One region of the Methylobacterium synurae genome, then DNA from elsewhere that is predicted to be linked to it. Evidence: predicted binding sites of a transcription regulator. Region 1 holds the regulator's gene; each other region holds the start of a gene.
What was found. The regulator LexA, encoded in region 1, represses DNA repair genes until DNA is damaged. The targets are predictions, from matches to a motif close to TGTTCNNNNTGTGTTCNG.

Region 1 (3,271 bases):
GCTGGCGCCGGGCATGGGGCTCAACGCCTACTTCGCCTATGTGGTGGTGCTCCAGATGGGCTACACCTGGCAGGCGGCGTTGGGCGCGGTGTTCATCTCCGGCCTGTGCTTCATGGTCGTCACGCTGACGGGGCTGCGACGGATCATCGTCGAGGGCATTCCCCGCTCGATGCGCATCGCGATCACGGTCGGCATCGGGCTCTTCCTCGCGATCATCGCGCTGAAGAGCGCCGGCGTGGTGACGGCGAGCCCCGCGACCTTCGTGACGCTGGGCGACCTGCACAAGCCGAGCACGGTGCTGGCGGTGCTGGGCTTCCTGATCGTCGCGGTGCTCTCGGTGCGCAAGGTGCGCGGCGCGCTGCTTGCCGGCATCCTGACCGTGACGGCGTTGAGCTTCATCGTCGCCGACAACACCTTCCAGGGTGTGGCCTCGCTGCCGCCCTCGATCGCCCCGACCCTGTTCGCCCTCGACATCAAGGGCGCGCTGTCGGGCGGCCTGCTCAACGTGATCCTGGTGTTCTTCCTCGTCGAATTGTTCGATGCCACCGGCACGCTGATGGGCGTCGCCAACCGGGCGGGGCTGCTGACCGAGGGCAAGATGGAGCGCCTCGACAAGGCGTTGATGGCGGATTCCTCGTCGATCTTCGTCGGCTCGCTGCTCGGCACGTCGAGCACGACCGCCTATCTCGAGAGCGCGTCCGGCGTCGAGGAGGGCGGGCGCACCGGGCTCACCGCCGCCACGGTGGCGGTTTTGTTCCTGGCCTGCCTGTTCTTCGCGCCCCTCGCCGGCTCGGTCCCGGCCTATGCCACGGCGCCGGCCCTGTTCTACGTCGCCTGCCTGATGCTGCACGAGCTGGTCGATCTCGACTGGGACGACCTGACCGAGGTGCTGCCGGCCTGCGTCACGGCGCTGCTGATGCCCTTCACCTACTCGATCGCCAACGGCGTCGCCTTCGGCTTCATCACCTACGCGGTGATCAAGCTGCTCACCGGGCGGTTCCGGGACGTGAAGCCGGTGGTGTGGGTGATCGCCGCGGTGTTCCTGTTCAAGTTCGTGGCGACCGGCAGCGCGCACTGACGAGCGCGACGCCCTGAACCCTCCCCCCTCTGCGGGGGAGGGTGGCCTGCGGAGCAGGCCGGGAGAGGGGAACCACGCTTCCGGAGAGGTCGCGACCATAGTGACGGACGCCACCTGGATCAGCGTCGCGCTGCCCCTCTCGGCGGGACTTCGTCCCGCTGCGCTCACTCCGTTCGCCACCCTCCCCCGCAGAGGGGGGGAGGGTTCCCGCGCTTGACTGAAAGCCCCTTCAGTACTTCCGGACCAGGCTCACCAGCCGGCCCTGGATCCGCACCCGGTCGGGCCCGAGCACGCGGGTCTCGTAGGCCGGGTTCGCGGCCTCGAGCGCGATCGAGGAGCCGCGGCGGCGCAGGCGCTTGAGCGTGGCCTCCTCGTCGTCGATCAGCGCCACGATGATGTCGCCGGTATTGGCGGTTTCCTGGCGGCGGATCACCACGAGGTCGCCGTCGAGGATGCCGGCCTCGATCATCGAGTCGCCGCGCACCTCCAGGGCGTAATGCTCGCCGCTCGCCAGGAAGTCCGGCGACATCGCCACCGTGCGGCTCTGGCTCTGGATCGCCGAGATCGGCGTACCGGCGGCGATCCGGCCCATCACCGGCACGCTGACCGACTGGCCGTTCTCGTCCGACGCCGTCGCCATCGCGGGGATACCGGCCTGCCGCTTCGGCTCGTGAGCGCGCCCGCCCTCGACCACGCTGGGATTGAACCGCACCACCTCGGCCGTGGCCGCGACCGGCGCCGGTCCCGTCACCGTGTCGGGCAGGCGGATCACCTCGATCGCCCGGGCCCGGTTCGGCAGGCGGCGCAGGAAGCCCCGCTCCTCCAGGGCCGTGATCAGGCGGTGGATGCCCGATTTCGACTTGAGATCGAGGGCGTCCTTCATCTCGTCGAAGGACGGGGGCACGCCCGTCTCGCGCATTCTCTGCTGAATGAAGCGGAGCAGGTCCAACTGCTTACGCGTGAGCATGTGACACTCTCATCCCCGCGCTGCCGCGCTCCGGAAACAAATCGCGAACATGGTAAGCGTTCCGCAAGTGTTCCGCAAGCGGCTTCGAAAAAGCGGCGCGAGGGCGCAGCAACCGGGGTGATAGACGGGGATGTCACGGGTCGATCGGACGATGAGGCACGTTCCGCGCGGTGTTCGACCGGCGCGGGACTGTCCGCCGCGCCGGTCCGAGCCTGCGCCTCAGCCCCGCCCCTTGCGGCCCTTGTATTTCGGCTTCTGACCAGGAAACCCTTGCGTCGAGCGGCCGGTCGGGCGCTCGGCGTAGGTGAACGGCACCTCGCGGTCGGTGCCCGGGCCCATGTCGTCGAGGTCGGGCTGGCGGATGCGGGTGCCTTCGTCCGAGACGCCCTTGCCGCCCGGACCGTAGCCGAGCGGTTCCGCACCCCGGCGCTTGCGCTTGGCGCCGAAGCGGCCGGCCTCGCGCTCGACATCGGCCTGCTCGGCCATCGGGTCGTCGGCGATGGCGAGCTCGGTCGCCTGGAGCCGCTTGAGCTCGTCGCGCAGGCGCGCTGCCTCCTCGAAGTCGAGATCGGCGGCGGCCGCCCGCATCCTTTTCTCGAGGTCGGCCATCACCGCCTTGAGGTTGTGGCCGACCGTGACGGCGGATTTCGCCAGCCCCGTATCGACCTGGACGTGGTCGCGCTCGTAGACGCTCTCCAGGATGTCGGAGATGTTGCGCTTCACGCTCTGGGGCGTGATGCCGTGCTCCTCGTTATAGGCGAGCTGCTTCTTGCGCCGGCGCTCGGTCTCGGCCATCGCCCGCTCCATCGAGCCGGTGATGTGGTCGGCGTAGAGGATGCAGCGGGCGTCGGCGTTGCGGGCGGCCCGCCCGATGGTCTGGATCAGCGAGGTCTCGGAGCGCAGGAAGCCTTCCTTGTCGGCGTCGAGGATGCCGACGAGGGCGCATTCCGGGATGTCGAGGCCCTCGCGCAGGAGGTTGATGCCGATCAGAACGTCGAAGGCGCCGAGCCGCAGGTCGCGGATGATCTCGATCCGCTCCAGCGTGTCGATGTCGGAATGCATGTAGCGCACCCGCACGCCGTTCTCGTGCAGGTACTCGGTCAGGTCCTCGGCCATGCGCTTGGTCAGCGTCGTCACCAGCGTGCGGTAGCCGGCGGCCGCCACCTCCTTCACCTCGCCGAGCAGGTCGTCGACCTGCGAGCGGGCCGGGCGTACCTCGATCACCG
Region 2 (3,271 bases), 140 kb from region 1:
CATCGCTCTTTCCGCTGCACCCGTCATAGCCGCGCTTCGCCGATGCGTTGAGCGAATGATTGAGATATGTCACATCACAAGGATTGATGCGAGAATCGACGACGGAGCGGCCCGGTGCATCCCCTCGACATCGACCAGCTCCGGACCCTGGTGGCGATCGCCGAGAGCGGCTCGTTCACCCGGGCGGCGGACCTCGTGCACAAGACCCAGTCCGCCGTCTCGATGCAGATGAAGCGGCTGGAGGAGCGGATCGGGCGCGAGATCTTCGCCAAGGCCGGCCGCGGCGTGCGGCTGACCGACGACGGCGAGCGCTTGCTCGATTATGCGCGGCGCATCGTGCGGCTGCAGACCGAGTGCCTGGCGACCTTCGACGAGGGCGACCTCGCCGGGCGGGTGCGCCTCGGCCTGCCGGACGATTACGTCGACCGCTACCTGCCGGAGATCCTCGGGCGCTTCGCCCGGACCCATCCCCGGGCCGAGGTCACGGTGATCTGCGAACCCACCGACATGCTGGCCGAGCGGATCGCCGACGGCGACATCGACCTCGCCATCGTGACGGAGGCCAAGGGGTCTGCGAAGGAGAAGGGACGACGCACCGTCGAGACGATCCGCACCGAGGCCCTGCTCTGGGTCACGTCGAGCCGCCACGCCGTCCATACCGCGCAGCCGGTGCCCCTCGCCCTCGGGCGGCCGGCCTGCAACTGGCGCCGGGCGGCCATCGAGGCGCTGGAGCGCGGCGGGCGCCAGAGCCGGATCCTGTTCGTCAGCTGGAACTCCACCGCGGTCGGGGCCGCGGTGCTGGCGGGGCTCGCGGTCTCAGTGCTGCCCGAAAGCGCCTTGCGCCCCGGCATGCGGGTGCTCGGGCCGCAGGACGGCTTCGCGGCCCTGCCGGCCTGCCGTATCGGACTGATGCGCCACCGCGCGGAGGAGCCCAATCCGCTGGCGGACATCCTGGCCGGTCAGATCCGGCAATGCCTGGACAATCTCGGGATGGCGGCGGAGTGAAGCCGCTTTCCGCATCGCGAAGCGATCAATCGGAAAGCGTATGACGACGGAAAAGCGGCCTCAGCGCAGGGCCGCGACGAACCGGTTGCTGAGGTTCCCGAACAGGCCGCCGGCCGAATCGCCGTAGACCGCGAGTGCGGTCGTCAGAGCGAGGAAGATCAGGCCCGCGATCAGGGCGTACTCGATCGCCGTCGCGCCGGATTGGTCACGTCGGAAGCACCGCGGCGCCGCCGTCCCCCGTGATCTGCCACGCACGTCGCCTTCTCCCGGTCCGTCGCCCGGGACATTACGGCAGATCCCCTCACCGGGGGTTAACCCGATGGGCTAATCCGCCGCTGCGGTGTCCCTCTGCCGGGCGAGACCCCGTTCGTCGTTCCGGGAGGGGGGAGCGCCCCCCTGTCCCGGCCCCCGCTTGCGTCGTCCGCGCGGCGAACCTCGCCGTCAGGCCTTGCCGGTCTCCTTGCGCAGGGCGTCGATGCGCTGCGAGGCCTCGGCCTTGTCGAGATCGGGGTCGTACGCATCGTCGTCCTTGGCCTGCTCGGCCAGGGTCTTGAGGTAGGAGGCCTGGGCCCCGGTCATCGGCTCGGAGCCGGTGGTCCAGTCCTTCGGGTCCTTGATGCGGTTCGAGGTATCCTTCGGGTCCTGCTTCGGGTTCTCGGTCTCGTGGTGGTCGGCGGTCTTGGCGGCGGCGGTCTTGGCGGTCATGAGAGCCTCATGTTCTCTGAATGTTCCGCCCAGATAACGGGGAAGCCCCGGCCCGCGTTCCCGGGTCGACCGTCGCAGCGGCGGCTTGTCCCCGGGAAATCGCAGATCCGGACGCGCGAAGGCCCCGGGCGGTCTCCCGCCCGGGGCCTTCGGTTCAGGCGATCGTCGCGAGGTTCAGGCCGCCTTCGTTCAGGCCGCCTTCGTTCAGGCCGCCTTGGCCCGCGGCTGCACCTCGGCGGTGTAGTCGTCCATCAGGGTCTGGGTCATCGCCGCCGGGGTGAAGCGGTACTGGGCGATCTCCGAGACCGGGGTGACCTCGGCGGCCGAGCCGGTGATGAAGCACTCGGAGAAGCCCGCCATCTCCTCGGGGCGGATGCGCCGCTCGACCACCTCGTAGCCGCGGCGCTTCGCCAGGTCGATCACGGTCTGGCGGGTGATGCCGTTGAGGAAGCGGTCGGCCTGGGGCGTGTGGATCACCCCGTCCTGGATGAAGAACACGTTGGCGCCGGTGCACTCGGCGACGTTGTCCTCCCAGTCGAGCATCAGGGCATCGGCATAGCCCTTGTTCTCGGCCCGGTGCTTGGAGATCGTGCAGATCATGTACAGACCCGCCGCCTTCGAGGCGGAGGGGGCGGTGCGCGGATCGGGCCGGCGGTACTCCGCCAGGTCCATTCGGATGCCCTTCATCTTGGTCGCCGGGTCGAAGTAGCTCGGCCACTCCCACGCCGCGATGGCAAGGTGGATGGTGTTGTGTTGCGCCGAGACGCCCATCATCTCCGAGCCGCGCCAGGCGACCGGGCGGAGATAGGCGTCCTTAAGGCCGCTCTCCTTCAGCACCAGCTTCTTGGCGGCATCGATCTCGGCCACCGAGTACGGGACCTCGAAGTCGAGGAGCTCGGCCGAGCGGCGCAGGCGCTGCGAATGCTCGGTGCACTTGAAGATCTGGCCGCCATAGGCGCGCTCGCCCTCGAACACGCTGGAGCCGTAGTGCAGGCCGTGGCTGAGTACGTGAATCTTCGCGTCCGCCCACGGCACCATGCGGCCGTCGAACCAGATGTGGCCTTCACGCTGGTCGAAGGGAATGACGGACATGACGATGATCCTCGTATGCGTTCGTTTCCGCCAGGCTCGTTCTCGCGCAACGTTCGTGCTTGAGCGGGGCGCGGGGCGTACGTTCGTTTCGCCGGCGGGGTTGACGGGTATCAATGGGGCTGAGATATGTCAACAAGACTGACATAAATGACGAGGGCCCGCGAAGGCCGCAAATCCCGTCGACTTGTCCCGCAAAAGAGGTGCGACCCGTGACCCAGGCCGCCCGGACCCGTCCGGCCCCCATCCCGGACGTCGCCGACGAGGACCTGCCGGATGCAGGCTACTCCCCCGCGCAGGCGGCGCAAGAGTCCGGTCTGCAAGAGTCCGCCCGGCAAGAGTCCGCCCGGCACGAGTCCGTCCTGCCCGACGACGCACAGCCGCATTACGACCTGATCGAGCTCTTGTTCTTCGCCTATCGCGACTTCGTCGCCGATCCGGACCGCATCCTGGCCGAGTACGGCTTCGGCCG
Region 3 (3,271 bases), 4.7 Mb from region 1:
GTGATGAGGAGCGACCACGCGACGAGCGAGCCGGCGCCCGAGCCGCGGCCCGGGCCGACCGGGATGTCGTGCTCCTTGGCCCACTTGATGAAGTCCGAGACGATCAGGAAGTAGCCCGGGAACTTCATGTTGGTGATGACGCGGATCTCGTATTCGAGCCGGTCGCGGTAATCTTTTTCCGTCAGCCCCTCGGCCGGGCCGTGCTGGCGCAGGCGCTCGGTCAGGCCTTCCTCGGCCTGCCGGCGCAGCTCGGCGGCCTCGTCGGGGGCGATCTCCTTCGCCACCGCGGTGGTGGCCGCCGCCACCTGCGCCTGGAGGGCGGCGCCCTCCTTCGTGCCTTGCGCGGGCGTCGTCAGGCTCGGGGCGCCGAAGCTCGGCAGGATGGGTTTCCGGGTCCGCACCCGGTAGGCGCAGCGCATCGCGATCTCGACACTGGCCTGGAGCGCGTCGGGCAGGTCGCGGAACAGCTCGGCCATCTCGGCCCGGGTCTTGAAGGCGTGGCGCGGGGTCAGGCGCCGGCGCTTGTCGTCGGAGACGAGCCGCCCTTCGGCGACGGCGAGCAGCGCGTCGTGGGCCTCGTAATCCTCGGGCTTGGCGAAATAGGGCTCGTTCGTCGCGACAAGAGAGAGGCCGTGCGTGTCGGCCAGCCGAATCAGCTCGCCCTCGACGGCGCGCTCGTCGGAGAGGCCGTGGCGCTGCAGCTCGACGTAGAGGTGGTCCTCGCCGAAGGCCGCCTTCAGGGCGTCGAGGCGGGCCAGCGCCAGTTCGGGCCGGTTGGCGCGGAGCGCCGCATCGACCGGGCCGCCCATGCCGCCGGTCAGCGCGATGAGGCCGCCCGCGCACTCGGAGAGCGCCTGCGCGGAGACGCGGGGCACCTCGCCGAGATGGTTGTCGAAATAGGCGCGGCTGGCGAGCCGCAGCAGGTGGCCGTAGCCGGTCTCGTCCTTGGCCAGCACCACGATGTGCGGGTGGGAGGCGTTCAGCTTGGCGTTCGCCTCCGGCGCCTCGAAGGCGACGCTGAGCTGCATCCCGGCGATCGGCTGGATGCCGGACCCGGCCGCCTTCTCGGAGAATTCGAGCGCGCCGAACAGGTTGTTGGTGTCGGTGAGCGCCAGGGCCGGCTGCCGGTCGGCGCCCGCGGCCTTCACGAGGTCGCCGATCTTCAGCGCGCCCTCGAGCAGGGAATACGAGGAGTGGACGTGCAGGTGGACGTAGCCGACGGGCTTCAGGATCTGCAAGGCGACTCACTCCTACCGAGCGGGCTAGGATTCCCGGCAGAGCTTGAGGAGTCACGACCAGCGGCGCAACACAGCGGCGCCATCCACCGGATTCGGGCCGAAGGGCCCGAGCCGTGGCCCATGGGCCACGGCGCGAAGGCTCAGTGCATCGGCGACAGGGCCACCGCCCACAGGGCAATCGCGCCGGTGAGCAGGCCCATCGAGGCGACCTCCGTGACAGCGATGAGGATCTTGCGTATGTTCATGGTCTGTCCCCTTGCGATGACCGGATGTTCGTTCCTGTTTTGTTCCATGTCAAAGGGGGCTGGCGCCGGATCCGGCCGCTATGGTGAACGGTTGGTTGACGGCCGGGAGCGCATGGCTCGCGGGGGGCGTTTCGCAGCCGCGTTGCGGCTCGGTCGTCCGCGGCCTATTTAGGCGCAACCTTGACGGTGGGCCGCCGGCCCGCCGGGAGTCATCGTTTTTCGCTTTCAAGCACGAGGTGGCGCATGGCGCGCGACGTGTCCGACGCGACCCCGCTCAGCGCGCGGTCCGAGCTGATCGAGTGGTTCGCGGCCGGCGAGAAGCCGCAGGACGCCTTCGCCATCGGCACCGAGCATGAGAAGGTCCCGTTCTACCGCGCCGACCTCTCGCCGGTGCCCTACGAGGGCGAGCGTGGGATCGAGGCCCTGCTGGAGGGCCTGCGGGCCATCACCGGCTGGGAGACGATCGAGGATGCGGGCCGGGTGATCGGCCTGTCCGCGGTGGAGGGCGGGGGCGCGATCTCGCTCGAACCCGGCGGCCAGTTCGAGCTCTCGGGCGCGCCGTTGCCGGACGTGCATGCCACCGCCCACGAGCTGAGCCAGCACCTCGACGCGGTGCGGCAGGCCGCCGATCCCCTCGGCATCGGCTTCCTCACCCTCGGCATGAGCCCGAAATGGACACGGGAGGAAACGCCCGTGATGCCGAAGAGCCGCTACCGCATCATGAAGGGCTACATGCCCAAGGTCGGGTCGCTCGGCCTCGACATGATGCTGCGCACCGCCACCGTGCAGGTGAACCTCGACTTTTCGTCCGAGGCCGACATGGTGACGAAGATGCGGGTCGGGCTGGCCCTGCAGCCGGTCGCGACGGCGCTGTTTGCCAACTCGCCCTTCACCGACGGCAAGCCGAACGGCTTCCTGTCGCGCCGCTCCGAGATCTGGCGCGACACCGACCGCGACCGTACCGGCATGCTGCCCTTCGCCTTCGACGAGGGCTTCGGCTACGAGGCCTATGCGGATTGGCTCCTCGACATGCCGATGTACTTCGTCAAGCGCGGCGAGACCTACCACGACGTGAGCGGCGCCTCGTTCCGTGATCTTCTGGAGGGGCGGCTCTCCGCCCTGCCGGGCGAGCGCGCCATGGTCTCCGACTGGGCCAACCACGCCTCGACCGCCTTCCCCGAGGTGCGCCTGAAGCGCTTCCTCGAGATGCGCGGCGCCGATGTCGGCGACGCCAACATGATCGCCGCCCAGGCCGCGTTCTGGGCCGGGCTCTACTACGATGCCGGCGCCCTCGACGGCGCCTGGCAGCTGGTGCGCGAGCTCTCGGCGGAGGAGCGCGAGACGATGCGCGCCGAGGTGCCGCGGCTCGGCCTCGACGCGCCGGCCGGCAAGCGGCCGTTGCGCGAGCTGGCCCGCGACGCGCTGGCGCTGGCGGAGGCCGGCCTGAAGGCGCGGGCCCGCCGCGACGCGCAGGGACGCGACGAGACGCTCCATCTCGCCCCGCTCCAGGCCATCGCCGCCTCGCAGAGCCGGGCCGAGGACCTGCTGGCGCTCTATCATGGGCCGTGGAACCGCTCGGTCGATCCGGCCTTCGCGGCTTGCGCGTTCTGAGGCGTGTTTGATGCGACGAGCCGGTGACGTGTAGCGTCGGTAACTTGGCGCAACCGCTGCCGTCACTCGACGTCATCCCGGGGCCGCGCAGCGGAACCCGGGATCCATAACCGCCGACATCGAAGAGCACGGCGTATCCCGTTCCGCATCGTCCTGCACCGTCAGCGATGATGGATC

Region 2: the regulator LexA is predicted to act here: its motif matches at 1,721-1,738, upstream of HBB12_RS24725 (DUF3072 domain-containing protein).
Region 3: the regulator LexA is predicted to act here: its motif matches at 1,513-1,530, upstream of dnaE (DNA polymerase III subunit alpha).

What each region holds. Positions count from the first base shown of each region.
Region 1 is NZ_JAAQRC020000001.1:5,259,652-5,262,922, reverse strand. Features, by position in the region: gene HBB12_RS24115 (NCS2 family permease) at 1-1,078, shown strand, start outside; gene lexA (transcriptional repressor LexA) at 1,308-2,045, opposite strand; gene uvrB (excinuclease ABC subunit UvrB) at 2,265-3,271, opposite strand, start outside.
Region 2 is NZ_JAAQRC020000001.1:5,395,256-5,398,526, reverse strand. Features, by position in the region: gene HBB12_RS24735 (LysR substrate-binding domain-containing protein) at 115-1,005, shown strand; gene HBB12_RS24730 (Flp family type IVb pilin) at 1,066-1,260, opposite strand; gene HBB12_RS24725 (DUF3072 domain-containing protein) at 1,447-1,710, opposite strand; gene HBB12_RS24720 (branched-chain amino acid aminotransferase) at 1,915-2,802, opposite strand; gene HBB12_RS24715 (MarR family winged helix-turn-helix transcriptional regulator) at 3,162-3,271, shown strand, end outside.
Region 3 is NZ_JAAQRC020000001.1:530,699-533,969, reverse strand. Features, by position in the region: gene dnaE (DNA polymerase III subunit alpha) at 1-1,238, opposite strand, end outside; gene HBB12_RS02455 (glutamate--cysteine ligase) at 1,727-3,094, shown strand.